3 regions of the Bacillus hominis genome follow, and region 2 is predicted to be linked to each of the others. Evidence: riboswitches for the same ligand, from Rfam matches in the RefSeq annotation. Region 2 holds a riboswitch; each other region holds the start of a gene.
What was found. A riboswitch is a leader RNA that binds a small molecule or an ion and turns the genes downstream of it on or off. The one in region 2 is predicted to bind S-adenosylmethionine.

Region 1: another riboswitch for S-adenosylmethionine. It lies ahead of QUF93_RS26335 (methionine ABC transporter ATP-binding protein); the one in region 2 lies ahead of QUF93_RS03400 (MetQ/NlpA family ABC transporter substrate-binding protein).
Region 3: another riboswitch for S-adenosylmethionine. It lies ahead of QUF93_RS15180 (ECF-type riboflavin transporter substrate-binding protein); the one in region 2 lies ahead of QUF93_RS03400 (MetQ/NlpA family ABC transporter substrate-binding protein).

Annotation. Positions count from the first base shown of each region.
Region 1 covers NZ_JAUCFS010000005.1:4,546,381-4,553,180, forward strand. The annotation lists gene sufC (Fe-S cluster assembly ATPase SufC) at 1-411, opposite strand, end outside; gene metQ (methionine ABC transporter substrate-binding lipoprotein MetQ) at 650-1,456, opposite strand; gene metQ (methionine ABC transporter substrate-binding lipoprotein MetQ) at 1,531-2,343, opposite strand; gene QUF93_RS26330 (methionine ABC transporter permease) at 2,367-3,032, opposite strand; gene QUF93_RS26335 (methionine ABC transporter ATP-binding protein) at 3,025-4,050, opposite strand; SAM riboswitch class I at 4,231-4,338, opposite strand; gene QUF93_RS26340 (hypothetical protein) at 4,464-4,808, opposite strand; gene QUF93_RS26345 (thioredoxin family protein) at 4,961-5,269, opposite strand; gene QUF93_RS26350 (toprim domain-containing protein) at 5,273-5,617, opposite strand; gene gcvH (glycine cleavage system protein GcvH) at 5,991-6,374, opposite strand; gene QUF93_RS26360 (arsenate reductase family protein) at 6,416-6,781, opposite strand.
Region 2 covers NZ_JAUCFS010000005.1:169,708-176,507, reverse strand. The annotation lists gene QUF93_RS03415 (FAD-binding oxidoreductase) at 1-716, opposite strand, end outside; gene QUF93_RS03410 (hypothetical protein) at 835-1,599, opposite strand; gene QUF93_RS03405 (NAD(P)-dependent alcohol dehydrogenase) at 1,755-2,663, shown strand; SAM riboswitch class I at 2,744-2,857, shown strand; gene QUF93_RS03400 (MetQ/NlpA family ABC transporter substrate-binding protein) at 2,943-3,755, shown strand; gene QUF93_RS03395 (methionine ABC transporter ATP-binding protein) at 3,768-4,808, shown strand; gene QUF93_RS03390 (methionine ABC transporter permease) at 4,783-5,451, shown strand; gene QUF93_RS03385 (SDR family oxidoreductase) at 5,539-6,315, opposite strand; gene QUF93_RS03380 (DUF5068 domain-containing protein) at 6,775-6,800, shown strand, end outside.
Region 3 covers NZ_JAUCFS010000005.1:2,456,679-2,463,478, forward strand. The annotation lists gene QUF93_RS15160 (sensor histidine kinase) at 1-246, shown strand, start outside; gene QUF93_RS15165 (YjcZ family sporulation protein) at 351-458, opposite strand; gene QUF93_RS15170 (energy-coupling factor transporter transmembrane component T family protein) at 594-1,394, opposite strand; gene QUF93_RS15175 (ABC transporter ATP-binding protein) at 1,387-3,087, opposite strand; gene QUF93_RS15180 (ECF-type riboflavin transporter substrate-binding protein) at 3,098-3,646, opposite strand; SAM riboswitch class I at 3,786-3,901, opposite strand; gene QUF93_RS15185 (aspartate/glutamate racemase family protein) at 4,052-4,756, shown strand; gene QUF93_RS15190 (peptidoglycan D,D-transpeptidase FtsI family protein) at 5,203-6,800, opposite strand, start outside.

The DNA.
Region 1 (6,800 bases), 4.4 Mb from region 2:
TGGATCCATTTCTAGGAATTCCATGTTTTTATCTAATGTACGGATAAATTTCATAAGAGAAATCTCATCGCCTTCTTCACGACGTGCGTTAATTGCAGAACGTAAGAAGTCAGCGTTTGTTACTCCGCTAATTTCACTTGGATATTGCATTGCTAGGAATAGACCGGCTTGTGCGCGCTCATCTACTTCCATTTCTAATACATCTTCACCGTCGATGATGATGCTACCTTCTGTTACTTCATACTTTGGGTGACCCATAATCGCAGAAGATAAAGTTGATTTACCTGTTCCGTTAGGTCCCATAATTGCGTGGATTTCTCCACCCTTTACTTCAAGGTTTACACCTTTTAAAATTTCTTTGCCATCAATTGATACGTGTAAGTCTTTAACCGTTAATGTAGAACCAGCCATCTCAATACCTCCATTAATCCTATATATACATTTTAAAAATTACTAAAACGTTCATATTCTCATTTTATTCTCATTCTAATCTTATATCAAATAAAATGATATCGCAAACGATGAAAAAATGTAACAATTTTTTCACAAATGTATATAAGTATTTCCCTTGCATCCTTATATGATACACCTTTCTTCTTATTTATATAAAGAAAAAAGAACTGGGAAATTCCCAATCCTTTCCTTATACTTATTCACTTACCGGAAGTACAGCACCTTTATATTCTTTATTAATAAAGTCTTGAATTTCTTTTGAATGCAGTACTTCTACTAACTCTTTAATTTCTTTTTTCTTCTCGTCACCTTTGCGAACTGCAATAATATTTGCATAAGGAGAGTCTGATCCTTCAATTGCAATTGCATCCTTTGTTGGATTTAATTTCGCATCAATTGCGTAGTTTGAATTAATAAATAAAGCATCGCCTTCATTATTTTCGTACAGCTTCGGTGAAAGTCCAGGTTCTACATCTGTTTTAAACTTTAAGTTTTTCGGATTTTCCACAACATCTTTTACTGTCGCCTTAACAACGTCTACTCCATCTTTAAGCTTAATAACGCCACCTTTTTGTAATAACGCTAGCATACGGCCACGCTCAGCTACGTTATTACTCATAATAACCGTTCCTCCATCTGGAAGATCTTTTAAGCTTTTATATTTCTTAGAATAAATGCCCATTGGCTCTAAATGAATTTTTCCTGCGTTTACAATTTTATATCCTTTTTCTTGAATTTCTTTATCTAAATACGGAATGTGCTGGAAGTAGTTCGCATCAATTTCTTTATCCGCTAACGCTTTATTCGGCAACACATAATCTTGGAACTTTTTAATCTCTAATTTAATACCCTTTTTCTCTAATATCGGCTGTGCTTTCTCTAAAATAACAGCATGCGGCACGTTAGAAGCTCCAACAACAAGCTTATTCTCCTCTTTCCCCCCGCAAGCAGCTAATGTAAATACAGACAGCGCTGTAACAACTGATAGTATAATCTTTTTCATATAATGTCCCCTTCTCCCCTATAGTTATGTAGCTATGAAAAAGAGCCGGCATACACCAGCCCTTCTTCAAACGATTATTCTTTTACAGGAACAACTGCCCCTTTATATTCTTTAGTAATAAAGTCTTCAATTTCTTTAGAATGCAACACTTCTACAAGAGCTTTAATCTCTTTTTTATCTTTATCACCTTTACGAACAGCTACTACGTTTGCGTACGGAGAATCACTACCTTCAATTGCAATTGCATCTTTTTCTGGGTTTAATTTCGCATCAATTGCATAGTTAGAGTTAATTAGAACAGCGTCGCCTTCTTTATTGTTATACACTTGTGGCAATAAACCAGGTTCGATATCCGTTTTGAACTTTAGATTTTTCGGATTATCCGCAATATCTTTCGGAGTCGCTTTAACTGGATCTACTCCATCTTTAATTTTTAAAATACCTTCTTTTTGTAAAATTGCTAAACCACGTCCATGGTCAGCAACAGAATTACTCATAATAATTGTAGCCCCGTCTGGAAGCTCTTTTAAGCTCTTATATTTTTGAGAATACACACCAATTGGTTCTAAATGAATTTTTCCTGCTACTTCAAAATCATATTTTTTATCTTTAATTTCTTTTTCTAAATACGGAATGTGCTGGAAGTAGTTTGCATCTAATTCCTTATCCGCTAACGCTTTATTTGGCAACACGTAATCTTGGAATTTTTTCACTTCTAATTCAATTCCTTTTTTCTCAAGTAACGGTTTTGCCTTTTCTAAAATTTCAGCGTGCGGTACGTTAGAAGCACCAACAACAAGTTTATTTTCCTCTTTATCTTTCGCGCCACAAGCAGCTAACCCAAAAATTGAAGTTGAAATAAGTGCTGTAAGTAATAATTTTTTCATTTGAAATACCCTCCCGTTTTTCATTATCTTTTATCTATTCGAGTCGTTAAACTATCACCAATCCACTGAATTAAAAATACAACTAGTAATACACAAATTGTCGCAACGATTGTTACATCATTATTTCCTCGCTGGAATCCTTCTAAATAAGCAAGTGTTCCAAGACCGCCAGCACCAACAACTCCTGCCATTGCTGTATAGCCTACTAAAGCAATTGTCGTGACCGTAATACCAGATACTAACGCTGGTAACGATTCTGGAATTAACACTTTCAAAATAATTGTGCTTGTTTTTGCTCCCATTGCTTTTGAAGCTTCAATTACACCTTTATCAATTTCACGAAGTGCGATTTCAACCATTCTTGCATAAAATGGTGCCGCTCCGATAATTAAAGCTGGCAATGCCGCACTCGCTCCAAGAATTGTTCCAAGAATAATCTTTGTGAATGGAATTAATAAAATAATTAAAATGATGAACGGTATAGAACGGAAAATGTTTACGAACGCTCCAATCACCGTATTAATTGCTTTGTTTTCCCATAAATTATCTTTCGCTGTCATAAAGAGTAATAGTCCTAAAATAAGTCCTAAAACAAATGTGGCAAGCGCTGCGATTGCCGTCATATATAACGTTTCACCAGTCGCTTCTAGCATTTGATTCCAATCAACATTTGCGATTAACTTATCCATGTGCAATCACCTCCAGCTCTACTTGATCTTGATGAATTCCTTCTATTGCTTGCTGGATCGCTGTTTCTTCGCCATTTAAATGAACGACTAAACTACCGTAAGAACCGTTATTTGTTTGTGCGATATTTCCTTGCAAAATGCTAACTTCTATATCACCGCGCTGCATTAACCTTTGAAGTACTGGTCTTTCTACAGCCTCACCGACAAACTGCAAGCGAATTACTTTTCCATCTGGATATTTTTCAATTAAACTTTCAATTGTTTCATTTGTATCTTCAGAATCCGTTAATTGCTGTACGAAGCGTTTTGTAATGTCCTGCTGCGGGTTACGGAATACGTCAAGTACTGGACCTGTTTCTACGATTTTCCCTTTCTCCATTACCGCAACACGATTACAAATCTTTCGAATTACGTGCATCTCATGTGTAATCAATACAATTGTTAAACCGAGACGCTTATTAATATCGAGTAGTAAATCTAAAATTTGATCCGTCGTTTCTGGATCAAGAGCTGACGTTGCTTCATCACATAAAAGTACTTGTGGATTATTTGCTAACGCTCTTGCAATCCCAACGCGCTGCTTTTGTCCACCACTTAACTGAGATGGATATGCGTCTCCTCTTCCTTCTAATCCAACGAGATGAATTAACTCATCAACACGTTTTCTTCTCTTCGCCTTATCCACACCCGCAATTTCAAGTGGGAATTCGATATTTTCGCGTACAGTTCGTGACCAAAGTAAGTTGAAGTGCTGAAAAATCATTCCGATTTCTTGTCTTGCCTTACGAAGTTCACTTCCTGTAATTGCTGAAATTACACGATTTGCGATTGTAATTTGACCAGACGTTGGTTTCTCTAACTGATTAAACAATCTAATTAAAGAACTTTTCCCAGCGCCACTATATCCGATAACACCAAATATTTCGCCTTTCTCTATTTGTAAGTTGGCGTTATCTACAGCAGTGACATCACCGCTTTTTGCCTTATATATTTTCTTTACATTTTCTAATAAAATCATGATGTTCACCCCTTTTTTGTTTGGATAGACTCCGCAATTTTTTTATTTTTGATGCGTGTAGTCCATCCGTATAGCTCCTCTTATTATTTGAATGTCCTCCACATTCAAACAACAAAAAAACCTTTCCGCTTTTAGAGAAGCAGAAAGGTTTATATGCGTATATAACAACATTATCCCTCTCTCTCATCTCTCAAAGCATTTGCTTTGCAGGAATTGGCACCATTTCAACATAAGTTGACGGTTGCCGGGCTTCACAGGGCACAGTCCCTCCACCTCTCTTGATAAGAGAAATCAGATTAAATTTTCGTCTGATTTAAAATTTATTAAATTGTCTATATTTTATGAATTGAATTGTATCAATATCCACACACCATGTCAACAGAAATTTTCGCAAAAAAAGAAACTTCAGACTTTTAAGCGCCCACTGACATCGGCTTACATATATGAAACATTGATTCAATTAACAACATCGTTCGATACGTTCCCGAATATTGCACACGCCCATCGCTCATTAACGTCTGCAACCTTACATTTCCATTCACCAAACGTTCTACATCCTCTTCCCATAAACAAACGATTTGTTCTGTTCCTCTTTCCTCTTTCAAAAGTTCAATATAATCCCTTGAAATTTGTAATGAACAGCATTCATCTCCAAAACGAAAATTAACAGTTCTTTCTCCTTGCCTTAAAAGCGGTTCTAAATGATATTGACCATTAGCGTAATTTACAAATGATTGTAGCAAAGAATATAATTCCACCCTAAATCACATCCTTCATATCACTTTCTATTACATACCATTCCCTCTTACTAAAGAGCAATCCTGTTACTTTCGCTCGACAAATACTGTACCCATCCCGCATGTCGACATATTTCTTGGGAAATATGTCGAGGCGGCAAAAACTTTGCCGCCTACTTTAATTCCGTATATAAATATTCAACCGAATGAAATGCATATATTTTCTTCATCAGTGTCCCATTTTCAAAAATAAGTAAACACGGTACGCTTTCTATTCCATACTCTTTCGCTAAATGCGGGGCATAATTTAAATCTAACATTCCAATTTCCAAATCTTCAATCGTCATCTCGACGACCGTTAACATCTTCTTTGCTAATTGGCATGTTCCACACATTGGTGTATATACATATAGCACTGTTTTTTCTTCATTTTCTATTAGGGCTGCAGCTTCGGCACCTGTCCAATCAATCACTTCTATCATTCCTTACCGTAAATATTCTGTATAAACGTCAATGTCAGCTCCCCATAATACATTTGCTAAATGTGAAGAAGGCGCAGTCGCCACCTCGCGATACGAGCGATCAATATAAATATGCTCTGCTTGCGGAAATTCTTTTCGAAATTGTTTCCTTAACTTTTCCCCTGCATCATCAGCATCCACTAGCACATATACATCCTTATCAAAAAACTGATCAATGAGCTCATCCATTTTCGACAAACCAATTGTACCATTTGTACAAACAATTTCCACTGGTTCACGAATAATAGATTCAATCTTTCTTCTGTCCGATTTACCTTCTACAATAATGACTTTTTCCACATAAATCATATGTCATCACCCGATCACCATATACTATACAACCTTTAACTTAGTATATAGTATATTCGTTATTTTCATGTTGTTTCCTGTTTATTTTTGCAAAAGAAAAGCGGAACCGACTGTTTAGCCCTGTTGGCTAAGGTTCTTTCGCACAGAAGACGCTTTTTGTCTTCTCGTGCGGAAGGTTCTTAGACATGAAGAGCTAGGAGGTGGAGCTGGACAATGAAAAGCGGAACCGGCTCAATCAGCATGCAACCTCGGCGAAAAAAGTTTTTCAAAAACCTTCTCCTATATGATAATTAATATATATGTGCTTTCAAATTCATTATGTAACACAACATAAAAAAGGACAGCACAAAGGCTGTCCTTCAGTCGACTATAATTAGTCTTGGTTTGTCATTTCTGCATATTTTTCTGCAGTTAATAACTTCTCAACTTGGCTTGCATCAGAAAGTTCAACTTTAACCATCCATGCACCCTCGTATGGAGATTCGTTAACAAGTTCTGGTTGGTCACTTAATTCTTCGTTTACTGCTACAACTTTACCACTTACAGGTGCGTATAATTCAGAAACTGTTTTAACAGATTCTACGCTTCCGAATGGCTCGTCAGCTTGGATTGTTGCACCTACTTCAGGAAGTTCAACGAATACGATATCGCCTAGCTCACCTTGTGCAAAGTGAGTAATACCGATAACAACTTCATTACCTTCTGTTTTTACCCATTCGTGTTCTTCAGAGTAACGTAAATTATTTGGAATGCTCATGACTGTACCTCCAGTGAATGTATTAATTATGTAAAAATACCTTATTGGTACTTTTTCCACACACTTTCAAACTGCTCTTCGTTAAAACCAAGTGTTACAATCGTTCCATCTGTTACGATTGGACGTTTAATCAACATGCCATCAGATGCTAAAAGTTCGTACATTTCGTCTTCGCTTGCATCCTTTAACTTATCTTTTAGGCCAAGTTCGCGGTAACGCATTCCACTTGTATTAAAGAATTTTTTTAATGGCAATTCACTTTTCACGTGTAAATTACGTACATCTTCTTTTGACGGTGGATTTTCAACAATATGAATCATCTCATATGCTACATCGTTTGCCTCAAACCATTTCTTTGCTTTTTGACATGTGCCACACTTTGGATATGAATAAAATGTTACTGTCATAAATTCACCTACTTTTTTA
Region 2 (6,800 bases):
TTCTCGTCCCTTCGCACTTTATTCTTAAAGTATGAAGAGTATTCTTTATAATCTAGTACCTTCGTATGCGTTTCATACAATTCATCGTTTGTTAACTGTAGCGTCACATCTAAAATCACACCAAACAATCCGTATCCACCAATTACATACGGAAACAAATCAGCATTTTCTTTTCTACTTACATTACGCACCGTACCATCTGCCATTAACAATCTGAATGACTCTACTGTATCAATCAATGCTTCATGACGAATATCACGCCCATGTACATTTACACTTAATGAACCACCAACAGTAAAAATATTTTGAGATTGCATCACTTGAACTGCAAGACCATATGGATTGATTTTCTTTTGAATATCATTCCATGTGACACCGCTTTGTACCCTAATCCTCTTCTTCTCCGGATCGAATTCTAATATTTCATTATACCCTTTCATATCAAGCATCGTACCGTTCGGATAATACGTCTGCCCGCCTTGGCTATGTTGCATACCTGCAATAGAAATCTTCTCTCCAGAAACATTCGCATCTTGCACTAACTTTTTTAATGAACTTTCATCCTCAGCATTTTCAACACGTTTAATTTTCGTTGGAAGCAACTTTCCTACATCACTCATAATAGGATGATCCAGTTGCTCTTTGTATGTATATATAGATGTTGTGAGCAACACTGTATACGCTACAATTACAACTGCTATCTTTCTTTTTTTCAAATGGCACTCTCCTCTTCTAACGTTCTTCCTCTTCATATTGTACCTATTTTCCTACGAAGAAGGTATTAACAAAAAAGAGAGAGACCCTTTGTTTTAGGTCCCTCCCTCATCAAGACTGTTACTTTGCTACTGGCAATTGTATTGGCTCAAACTTTTCGTACGATGTATATTTTGCATTCGTAATAATGTGTGCCTTATCCTCACCATTACTACTCATAATCATATCTATCTTCGCTGATTCATATTTAAAATCTTTTGTAATGATATATTCTGCATCCACTTCTTCTATCTTTGCGTTTTGTGCTTGTAGCATTTTCTTCTGCGTTTCATCCATGCTAGCTAACATACTCTCTGTTTCTTGCCCTTTTAATATGAACTTCAGTTTATATTTGTCTCCGCTTTTCTCCATCTTCATTTTATCTAAAACTACTGCTGGCACTTCTAAATTATCTACAATATCTTGAGTTGCTTTCATTCCGCTAGCATTTAATTGCTCCTCCGGTACAGATATAACTTCTCCTGTATTAGGATTTTTCACCTGACCAGCAACTTTACCGTCCACAGCATAGACTACAACATCTGTACCAGAAACATTCATTTCAGAGCGAGAATTCTTTTTCTTTGGCTCTAATTGCATTTTAGCCTTTAGAATATTCATCTCTGTTCCTTCAGCTTTTATCCCTACATCATATGTCATCGTTACATTTTCCTCGTTTTTAAAAGCTTCATTCGCTTTCTTGAAAACATCCTTCGCTGCTAATTCCTTTTCTTTTTGTACCGATTCTTTTTTCGGTTCATCAGTTTTTGTTGTTTTCTCATTACTACACCCTGCACCTAAAATAACTGCAAGGACTAAACTAGAAGTTAAAATAAGTTTTTTCATAATTCCCCCTCCTTTCCAAAAGGATATCATCTATTTTCCTTTTAAATCCATATATTTTTAAATATTTCTATCTAATTTTATTCCTCTCATAACAACATGTTTCAAGAAACACTTAAATATGATGTAAAGAAAACAACTAAATTCAGGAGGTCATTATGAAAGCGATTATTTGCACAAAGTACGGACCACCTAATGTTCTCAAGCTCCAACATGTAAAAAAACCTACACCTAAAAAAAATGAAGTATTAGTGAAAATTCACGCAACAAGTGTAACGACTGGAGATTGTAGAATACGGGGCTTTAATAGCCCACTCTTATTTTGGGTTCCTATGCGGATCATATTAGGTTTCAGAAAACCGAGAAAACCTATACTCGGCGTAGAATTATCCGGGGAAATTGAAGAAGTAGGAACGGATGTAACTCTATTTAAAAAAGGAGACCAAGTTTTTGCATTAACAGAGCTTAATGTTGGTGGTTATGCAGAATATACATGTGTACATGAAAGTGGATTAGTAGCATTAAAACCTACCAATGTGACGTATGAAGAAGCTGCAGTTATTCCTTTTGGCGGAACTTCGGCATTACACTTCCTAAGAAAGGCCCGTATAAAAAGAGGGCAACAAGTGCTCATATACGGCGCATCTGGATCCGTAGGAACAGCTGCCGTACAACTTGCTAAATATTTCGGAGCGACCGTTACGGCTGTTTGTAGTAATTCAAATTTTGAACTAGTACAATCTTTAGGGGCTAATCACGTAATTGATTATACGAAAGAAGATTTTACAAAGCGAGATGAACGCTACGATATTATATTTGATGCAGTTGGAAAAATTAAAAAATCTCATTGCAAGAAAGCATTAACCGCTAACGGTAAATACGTGTCAGTCAATGGAATGATGGCAAAAGTAAGTAAAGAAGATATGTTTCTACTAAAAAAACTAACTGAAACAGAAAATCTAAAGCCTGTTATTGATAGAACTTACCCGTTAGAAGAAATTTCAGAGGCTCATACGTACGTAGAGATAGGACATAAAAAAGGTAATATTTCCATTACCTTAAAATAAAATATATTCAGAAAATAATGTTGACAATTCTTTTTGTAAGATTTACTATTAGTACCATATTTAAAAACTACATACACATACTCTTATCAAGAGTGGCGGAGGGACTGGCCCGATGATGCCCGGCAACCGAGCTTATAACGTATAAGCTAAGGTGCTAATTCCTGCAGAACGATTTTCGTTTTGGAAGATAAGAGAGGAACCTATTTCGTCTATTCGGCACCTCTCTTATTTTTGAGAGGTGCTTTTTATTTTGAAACGTATATTAAGGGGGAATTATAGATGAAAAAGGTATTATTAAGTATTGTAAGTGGAGCTGTATTATTGTTAGGTGCATGTGGTGCTAATTCTGATAAAGAGGTAAAAGCATTAGATGAGAAAAAGATTACCGTTGGTGTAACAGGCGGACCTCATGAACAAATTTTTGAGAAGGTGAAAGAAGTTGCAGCAAAAGATGGGCTCGAAATTGATGTAAAAGTATTTAATGATTACGTAGCACCGAACGTATCTTTAGATGAAAAAAGCCTTGATGTAAATAGCTATCAAACTAAATCTTATTTAGATGTATTTAAAGCCGAACGAAACATGAAATTAACTGAAGTATTTTCAACAGTAACATTCCCTATGGGCGTATATTCTAAAGACATAAAAGATGTAAAAGACTTAAAAGATGGCGACGCAATTGCTGTCCCAAACGATCCAACAAATGAACTTCGCGCTTTAAAGCTCTTTGAAAAAGCAGGCGTTTTAAAAGTTGATCCAAAGGCTACAGAAAAAGCGACTGCAAAAGATGTAATTGAAAATCCAAAAAACTTAAAGATTGTTGAATTAGAGGCATCTCAATTACCAACGCAGCTAAGTGAAGTGAAAGCAGCCGCAATTAACACGAACTTCGCATTAGGTGCAAAATTAAGTCCAGCGAAAGATTCTATTTTCCGCGAAGGAAAAGATTCACCATATGTGAACTGGGTTGTTGTTCGCACAGAGAACAAAGATGATGCAGTTGTAAATAAATTAAAGAAAGCTTATCAATCTAAAGAAGTAAAAGATTTCATTGAGAAAAAATTCGATGGTTCTGTTTTACCGTCTTGGTAGGAGCTGACTATAATGATTGAATTAAAAAACGTCTCCAAAGTATTTACAACAAAAAAAGGGAATGTTGAGGCTCTTAAATCTACTTCTCTTAAAGTAGAAAAGGGCGCGGTATTTGGAATCATTGGATATAGCGGTGCTGGTAAAAGTACATTAATTCGCTGTGTAAATTTATTAGAAAAACCAACGACAGGAAATATCATTGTAAACGATCAAGACTTAACAACCTTATCGACAAAAGAACTTGCAAAAGCGAGGCAAAAAATCGGCATGATTTTTCAAGGCTTCAATTTACTTAAAACCATTACCGTTTATGAAAACATCGCACTCCCCTTACGTCTATCTGGTCTGCCCAAAAATGAAATTGAAAAAAGGGTAGAAAAGTATTTACGCATTGTTGATCTCTTTAATAAAAAAGATGCCTATCCAAGTGAATTATCTGGTGGTCAAAAACAACGTGTAGCGATCGCTCGCGCACTATCTCATGAGCCTGAAGTTTTATTAAGTGATGAAGCAACGAGCGCATTAGATCCGGAAACGACCGATTCTATTCTTGATTTATTATTAAAGATTAATGAAGAAATCGGGATTACGATTTTACTAATTACACACGAAATGAACGTCATCCAGCGTATATGTGATCAAGTTGCCGTTATGGAACATGGAGCAGTAGTCGAAAGCGGGACTGTGAAAGATATTTTCACAAACCCACAACATGTAACAACGAAAAAATTTGTAAATAGCGCATTCGCAGCGAAGATTCCAGAAGAAGTACAGAAAGCGCTACAAAGCACTGGTGAGATCGTAACACTTTCATTTATAGGGACCCCTTCAGGGGAACCGGCATTAGCTGTCGCTACAAAACGTTTCCAAGTATATCCGAACATTCTATCCGGTAATATTACACAGCTAAAACATGAAGCATATGGGAAACTTGTCGTTCATATGCAAGGTGAAGAAAATGAAGTACACCGTGCTTTATCATTTTTACAAGAGCAAGGGATCATCGTAGAAGGAGGTAGAACTGATTATGGGAAACAAGTCCTTTTTGGATGAATGGGGTAACGTAATATGGGAAGCAACCATTCAAACATTTCAAATGACATCTATTTCACTACTTATCTCTATCCTTATTGCATTGCCACTTGGTGTCACACTTGTTTTAACGAGACCTGGTGGACAGCGAGAAAATAAAATTATCTATCCTATTCTTAATACAGTTATCAATATCATTCGCTCTCTTCCATTTATCATTCTATTATTCTTCATTTTACCTTTTACAAAGTTTCTAATGGGAACATCCATTGGTGTGCAAGGTGTTATCGTACCACTTGTCGTATTCACAGCCCCTTACATCGCACGTTTAATGGAAACTGCTTTATTAGAAGTAGATCGCGGCGTCATTGAAGCATATCAAGCAATGGGAGTCTCTACTATAAAAATTATTTGGCACGTCATGGTTAAAGAAGCTCGCCCTTCTCTTGTACTCGGATTAACAATCGCAACAATTGGCTTAATTGGTGCAACAGCAATGGCCGGACTTGTAGGTGCTGGCGGGCTAGGGGACTTGGCATATCGCTTCGGGCACTTACGCTACGAACCTGAAGTGATGTATGCAACAGTCTTTATTTTAATTATCCTCGTTCAAGGATTGCAGTCTTTAGGAAATGGTGTTGCACGAAGATTGAAGAAAGATTAAAAAAGAAGGTATCTCACCAGGGTGAGATACCTTCTTTTTATCCCGCTATTTGTGGGCAGTAAGACCCCCACTGATTAAAGTTTCACTTTATCTTTTAAATCCACCTTCTGAATGAATAACTTGCCCAGTAATCCACTCTGCTTCTTCACTTACTAAAAACTTAATTAGCCTTGCTGCATCCTTTGGCTCACCAATTCTACCAAAAGGAAACATCGGTCTTAATCCTTGTTTTATCTCTTCAGTCATCCACCCTGTATCGGTTGGACCTGGATTAATTGCATTCACCGTTATTCCTAAATGGGCCACTTCTGCTGACAACGTACTAGTAAGAGCATCAATAGCTCCCTTCGTTGTTGCATACGCTAACTCCCCGGCCATAGGCCCTTTAAATTGTCCCGAAGTAATATTAACGATTCTACCACCGGACTTCTTCTTGAATCCACGTGCAAACTCACTACTTAACAATGTAGTCCCACGAACATTTACCATGTAATGCTTATCCAACTCTTCGGCAGTCAAATTAGAGAAATCATTATTCGTAGAATACGCTGCATTATTAATTAATATATGGGGGTACCCTAATTGTTCAGTAACTTTATTTATAAGCTGCTTTGATGCATCATTCCGAGTTAAATCTAACTCCGTACTTGATACTTTAACACCGTTTTGTAACAGCTCTTCTTTTAATTGTATTTGTTCATTTTGATCAACGCCCCAAGGCATCTCTTTATCATAATTCATCCAATACGTAAAAAATATATCGTATCCGGCCCCAGCTAATTCTTTACAAATAGCTGCCCCTATACCATCTAGACGACTAACACCTGTAACAACTGCTACTTTATTTTTTAATTGATTCATCATATACTCCTCCAAATTAAAGGCCGCATATTTTATATAAGAGATATAAACTTTCCCGTCAAAAAAGACAGATACATAAAATAGGCATCTATCCTTACAAAAGGGATGTACAGGCCAAATATGCAGTCCTTGAATGATTTACAGATAGCTAAATAACCCCTCACTTATGAGAGAAAAATTCATCTATCTAAATTCTAATCATTACAAGTTCATCCACATATCGAGTCTTTGTCCCCTTTCCATATATCTCTGTTTCTATCATACCAATATGATGTAATATTTCAAATGATAAAAAAATAAAAACCGATATTCCATGATGAACTTCTATTAACTTTATTATATTATAATATCCAAATAATAAAAATAATCAGAAAAAATACTGGTAAATATTGACTAACCTTCTTATAATAAAACGTGGGGCTAATGTGAGAGTTTAGTTTTAAACAAATAGGGGGAAGAAACATGTCAAAAAAATTACTTTCTTTATT
Region 3 (6,800 bases), 2.3 Mb from region 2:
ACTGTTAGTAATAATAAGGTCATAATAAGGATTCAAGATAGTGGAATTGGAATGTCGCAAGAGCAAATTAATCGATTTGGCGAACCATATTTTAGTACAAAAACGAAAGGTACTGGTTTAGGAACGATGGTTGCTGTAAAAATTATCGAAACGATGCGAGGCACATTGAAAATCCGAAGTGTTATAAATAAAGGAACTACTTTAACTATCACATTACCTAAATGCAGTAATGAGGAGATTTCGTAAAATAAATGAAAAAGGAGCTATTAAGCTCCTTTTTCATTTATTTCGATACAAAAAGTATATGCTATGTTTTTTAAAGTTTACATTTTACCGAGACTAATTAGAAATTAGTATCCTCCGCCCCAACAGCTGCATCCAACAATAATTAATAAAATAAATAACACAACTAATAATGCGAAACCTCCACCAAAACCACAAGAACCGCCGAAACTCATATTTTTTCCTCCTTTTGGTTTGAAAACTAATAGGTAGTTGATCATTTTAACTGGTTCGTATTATACAGTATGTGTATCTCCCTTTTTTGAGCATGTCTTCATAAAAATTAGTAAAAGCACTCTATTGAGAGTGCTTTAAAATGGGTACCAGAAACTTTGGAATACATTCATCTTTAAGTAAACTGCAATAATCAAAATGATAATACCAACAAAAAGTGTGATGTAATCCTCCTTTTGTGCGTCTTTTGCATAGTACCACGTTCGTTTATCCTTCTTTCCAAACCCTCTTAAATCCATTGCATTTGAAACAGTATCAATCCTTTCTAATGAATGAATAATAAGTGGCCAAAAAATTAAAACACGGTTTTTCATACGAATCCACAAGCTCGCTTCTCCTTTTTCAAAAGGTACGCCTCTTGCTTCCTGTGCGTGTCTAATGATAATATATTCGGATTGAATACTTGGTATATAACGCAGTGCAATATTTATTGCATATGTAATTTTATAAGGAACAGCAAATTTATTTAAGCTGCTTACAAATTCACTTGGATGAATTGTATAAATAAAAAGAAGTGTAAATGGTAATAACGTAAAATATTTCAATGAAAGTGTAGCTGCATAAAATAAAGTTTCATATGTAATTGTTGCATAACCTATATGAAAAAAAGAGGTATACGTTCCCGTTAATTCCGATCCATGGGTGGGCGTAATGAAAAGAATCATAACGGAATTTAATAAACTAAATGTAAATATAACGCTGAAAATAACTATAATTTTACGCAATTGAATTTTTGCAATTAAGAGGCCAATACATCCAATAATAAATAAAATTAGCAATACACGAAAATCAAAAAATAAAAAAGTAAGTGTCATACAAAATATAAATAAAGATAATTTAATTGCACCATCCATACGATGAAAATACGTATTATGCATATTCCTCCCTCCTATTAGCCTCAATATAAAGTTTCACAAACTTTTCTGGAGTTGGAATTCCGCTTAATTTAGCTAGTTTTATTAATGAAATCTCCCGTAGATTAGCTCTTTGTAACGTTCCTTGATCCCCTAATACAGCGGATACAGTATTGTCCGCAATGATTTTCCCTTCATGCAGAACTACCGCTCGATCTGCGTATTCTAAAGCAAGATTCATATCGTGTGTGATAATAATAAAGGATATGCCTTTTTCAGCCAGTTTTCTAATAAAGGACATAAACTGTTTGTAATGGTAATAATCTTGTCCAGCTGTCGGCTCATCTAATATAATAAGTTTTGGGTTTGTTATAAGTACAGATGCAATAGTAAGCCTCTTTTTTTGTCCGTAGCTTAATGCCTGAATTGGCCAGTTACGAAATGGGTATAATCCACAAATTCTTAAAGCTTTTTCGACTCTACTCTCAATCTCATCTTTAGAAACTTGTTTTAATTTTAATGAAAATGAAACTTCTTCTAAAACAGTGGGCTGTGTAATCATTTGATTTGGGTTTTGCATAACGTAAGAAATAACTTCCCCGCGTTTACGAATAGACCAAGAATTTATATTTTCTCCATCGAATGTTATTCTCCCATTCTTTGTTTTATTTATTCCTATAAGAGTATGAGCTAATGTCGATTTCCCTGCTCCATTATGACCCAATAAGGCTATTATCTCTCCCTCTCCTATTGAAAGGTTGATATCTTCTAAGACTGTATGTTTGTTATTGTACGTAAATGATAAATTTTCTATCTTGCATAAGGCTTTTTTAATATACGTGTTTTTAGATGACACTTGCTTCCGCATCCAGTTCTTTAATAAGTTATGAACGCCTGCATTACGTAGATTTTCAATCGGAAATACCCCAACATTATTACTGTCAAAATTTAATTTCTTTAGAGCTTCTATATAAATAGGTTCTCTTAGTCCGATATTTGGTAATATATTAGAATTTAGAATACTATCCGGTGAACCCATCGCAACAATTTCTCCTTCATCGATTAAAATAATTTTATCTAAATCAAGGTTTAAAATTTCTTCTATTCGATGTTCAATAATTACAATTGTTTTATTATATTTCTCATGAATATCTTTAATGAGTTCTATAGTATTCAAACTACTTGCTGGATCTAAGTTAGCTAACGGTTCATCAAATAATAATATATCTGCATTTGTCGTTAGCAGACCTGCAAGAGAGACTGTTTGTTTTTGACCTCCTGATAATTCATGTGGACTTTGTGCATGAAACTCCTGCATGCTTACCTTTTTTAAAGAATCCGTAACAATCTTTTTCATTTCTATTTGATTTACACAATCGTTTTCTAATGAAAATGCTACATCCTCTTCGACAGTAAGACCAATAAATTGTGAATCTTGATCTTGTAATATTGTCCCTACGTGTTTACTCTGTTCAAAAACACTACCTTCTCTCGGATCCTTTCCAGCTATTAAAATGTTACCGGTACTTATTCCTTCGTAAGAAAATGGGATTAACCCATTTATACAATGAGCTAATGTTGACTTCCCTGAACCACTTCGTCCAGCGATAAGTACCTTTTCCCCAGGATATATTTGAAATGTAATATCTTTTAAAGTAGGCTGCGCGGCATGCCTATATTGAAAGGTAAATTGTTCAAAAGAAATAATTGGTTGCATGTATTCATCCCTACTTTTCAATTTTTAAATGTGTATGTTTCTTATTTGATTTCGCTAGACCAATCGTGATTGGTAAGCCAAGAACTAAAAATACGATAACGTCTGCAATTGTTGCGCCTAGTACTTGTATAACTATTTTGTCAAACGGTTCTCCCATCACAATAATATCGAATGCTCCAGCAAATATAATAGCTATGACAATACCAATTAATCCTGCAATTGCAAAATAAGAAATATCACGGTTATTATACGTTCCATGTTTTACACTAAAACCAACTCTTTTTTGAATGAGTCCCATTGCAAAACCAATAATACCTGAACTAATAACCCATCCCCACCAAATACCCCAACCAGCAATCGTATCTGTAACGGTATGACCGATTAGTCCTATTAAAAGTCCTGCTACCGGGCCAAATAACGCTCCAAAAACTGTTAAAATAGCCAGTGCTGGTTTAATAAAGGTATTCGGTGCGATAGAAAATCCCCAAAGCCCTAATACTCCGTATAAAGCTGCTCCAATTCCAATTGCTACTACTAGCTTTGTCGTTAATTTGTTCATTACAATTCCCCTCTCGTATTATTCAACTTTTAATACTCTATATTTATTTTGAAAGTGAATTATGCATCGACAATTCCTTTCTATACAACAAAAAATGACCTCTTAAATAAGAGGTCATTTTCTTTCACGTACAAGAATCCCCTTATCTTTCAAAAGACACATAGTGTCCTCAGCGGAATTAGCACCTTCCTATGTAATTACATAGGGGTTGCTGAGGCTTCATAGGGCCGTTCCCTCTACCTCTCTGGATAAGTATGTATTTGTAATCTGTATTATGGCACTAACAATAAATAATTTCAATACTTTTCTTACTATTTTTATTTTTCGATAAATAGTTAATCTAAATCATTGTATTCTTATCGGAATTATGGAATAATGAATTCAAAATTGTTACGGGAGGAATGCATGATGAAAGTAATTGGCTTAATTGGTGGACTAAGTTGGGAATCAACATCGTTATACTATAAACATATTAATACACTTACTCTCACTCAATATAATCAAAATGCAAAACTTGTTTTATATAGTATGGACTTTGGCGAGATAACCAGATTATTACAAGACCATCAATATGAACAAGTAAAAAATGAATTAGTCACAGTAGCCAAAAAGGTAGAAAACTCTGGAGCTGAATGTTTACTTATGTGTTCCAATACTATACATCTATTTGCTGAAGAAGTAGAAAAGGCAATATCAATACCACTCCTCCATATTGGAGATGTAAGTGCTGAAACAATGATAGAATATAATATTAAGCGTATCGGACTTTTGGGAACAAAACAAACAATGGAACAAGACTTCTATAAATCAAGACTAGCAAATTACAACATTGAGTCAATTGTCCCAAATGAAGAAGATAGAACTTTCATCCATCATGTCATTTTACAAGAACTCAGTAGAGGGATTATTTCAGAAATATCAAAAGAAAAGCTATTACAAATCACAAATACATTAATTAAAAACGGTGCTGAAGGAATACTACTTGGCTGTACAGAAATTCCCTTGCTCATTTCACAAAGTGATCTATCGGTTCCTGTTTTTGATACTGCTTATACACATGCGAATACAGCTGTACGATTTGCGAATAACAATTTAAAAGTGAAACTTTAATCAGCAGCGGTTTTGTCCATACCCCACTGATTATTAATTGAACCAATTGGACTTTACGAGCAATTGATCTCCCACTTAACTTCCTCGCATTCACTAAATTTTGAGGTGGGAATTTTACTGCTCCAAATAGCAGGATAAATAATTATCAAGCATCAACATAAAAAAAGGCATCTACAAAAGTAGATGCCTAGCTGTGATAAGGAGTGTTCAGTGAGGTAAGGTACAAGCTTTTTTGCTTGTCCTATGCTATCAATATATGCATTTATATATAAAAGGTGAATACTTAATAGAATACTCTTGAACTAAATTACTTTATTCTTTTCATTTGGTCAAATGGCTAATAAACTATTTCTACTTTACCTATCACAATTGATTCATCCATAAGTTTGGGGGTGTATTTAAAAACGTCTCTAGTCCATTTAAATACTAGAGACGTTTCATGCTTTCTAATCCTCTTTTGAATTATCTACTTTTGTAGCCTCACCATTTAATCGCTTATTTTTCAATTCGAAATAAGCATCTAAAACATCTTTTCCAATATCAGAGTTAATACCCGACTTGTCATTTATAACCCATGGCACAACAACTGAAAATGCTACTTCTGGATCATCATATGGCGCATATCCTGCTAATGTTAAATTATAACATTTTATTCGTTCACCTTTATCATTTCTACCTATGTCGCTTTCTCCACCATATACTGTCTGTGCTGTCCCTGTTTTACCAGCTGGTTTATATGGTGCTTTTTGGAACGCCCTTACTCCTGTTCCATCTCCTTCTTGGAATACTCTTCTAAATCCTTCTTTTACTTGATTTATATAATCTTCTTTCATATCCACTCTATTTAAAACAACTGGTTCTATTGAATGCACGACTTTACCGATTTCATCTTTTTGCACAGTTTGTTCTCTAATCTCTTGAATAATTTGTGGTTTCATACGATACCCACCATTTGCAATAGTAGAAATGTACTGTGCAAGCTGAAGTGGTGTATACGTATCGTACTGGCCAATAGAAAAATCTAATAAGAAACCTGGTTGATTATCTTTTCTCCCGATTTGTCCAGCTGTTTCATTCGGTAAATCAATACCCGTTGGAACACCTAAACCAAATTGCCTGAAATAATATCTCATTTTATCAAAGTATTCTTGTTTAATATCTAGTGAACTATTTCTAACATAATCCACACCTGCAATTTTTAATGCTGTATTAAACATATAAACGTTAGAAGAAACTTGTAAAGCTCTTAGATCATCAATATTCCCGAAATCTTTCCAAGATTTTTTCTCCTTAGTTCCTTTAAACTTCATAGGCGCATCATAAAAGTAAGTACCTGGTGTTATAGCTTTCGTTTCGAAACCAGTTAATACTGTTGCACCTTTAACAGTTGATCCAAGCTCATATGAACTTGTCATCGTACCTAAAGCGTAATCTTCAACTTCTGTTTGCCCATCTTTTTCTACTAACTTTTTCCCTGCCATTGATAATACTTGACCGTTTTTCGGATTTATCATTACAACGAAAGCACGGTCCAACATCGATTCTGAACCTTTATAGGCCTTTAATATTTTTTCTATGCTCTCTTCTACTTTTTTCTGTAATTCCATATCTATCGTTAAAGTTAAATTCTTGCCGCTTTTCCCTTCAGAAACTGTTTCCGTTCTAATTGTATTACCTTGTTTATCGGCAATACTTCTTACCTCTTTTTTCGTACCATGAAGCACATCTTCGTATTGTTGTTCGATGTAACTTTTCCCGACCCGATCATTCCGGCTATAATCACGCACTAAATAATAATCTAATCGTTCATGTGGTAGTCCTTCATCAGCATTCGAAACATTTCCAAGGACTGAACGGAATAAGCCATCATTTACATAGAGCCTTTCCCAATCAACTGATGCGTCTACACCTGGGAGATTTGCTAAGTTTTCACTAATCACAGTATATTCCTTTTCACTAACATCTTTTTTTATAATTTGAGGTGCCATTTGATACCCTGAAGTCATTTTACTTTTAATAGCTAGCACTTCTATATCATTAGCTG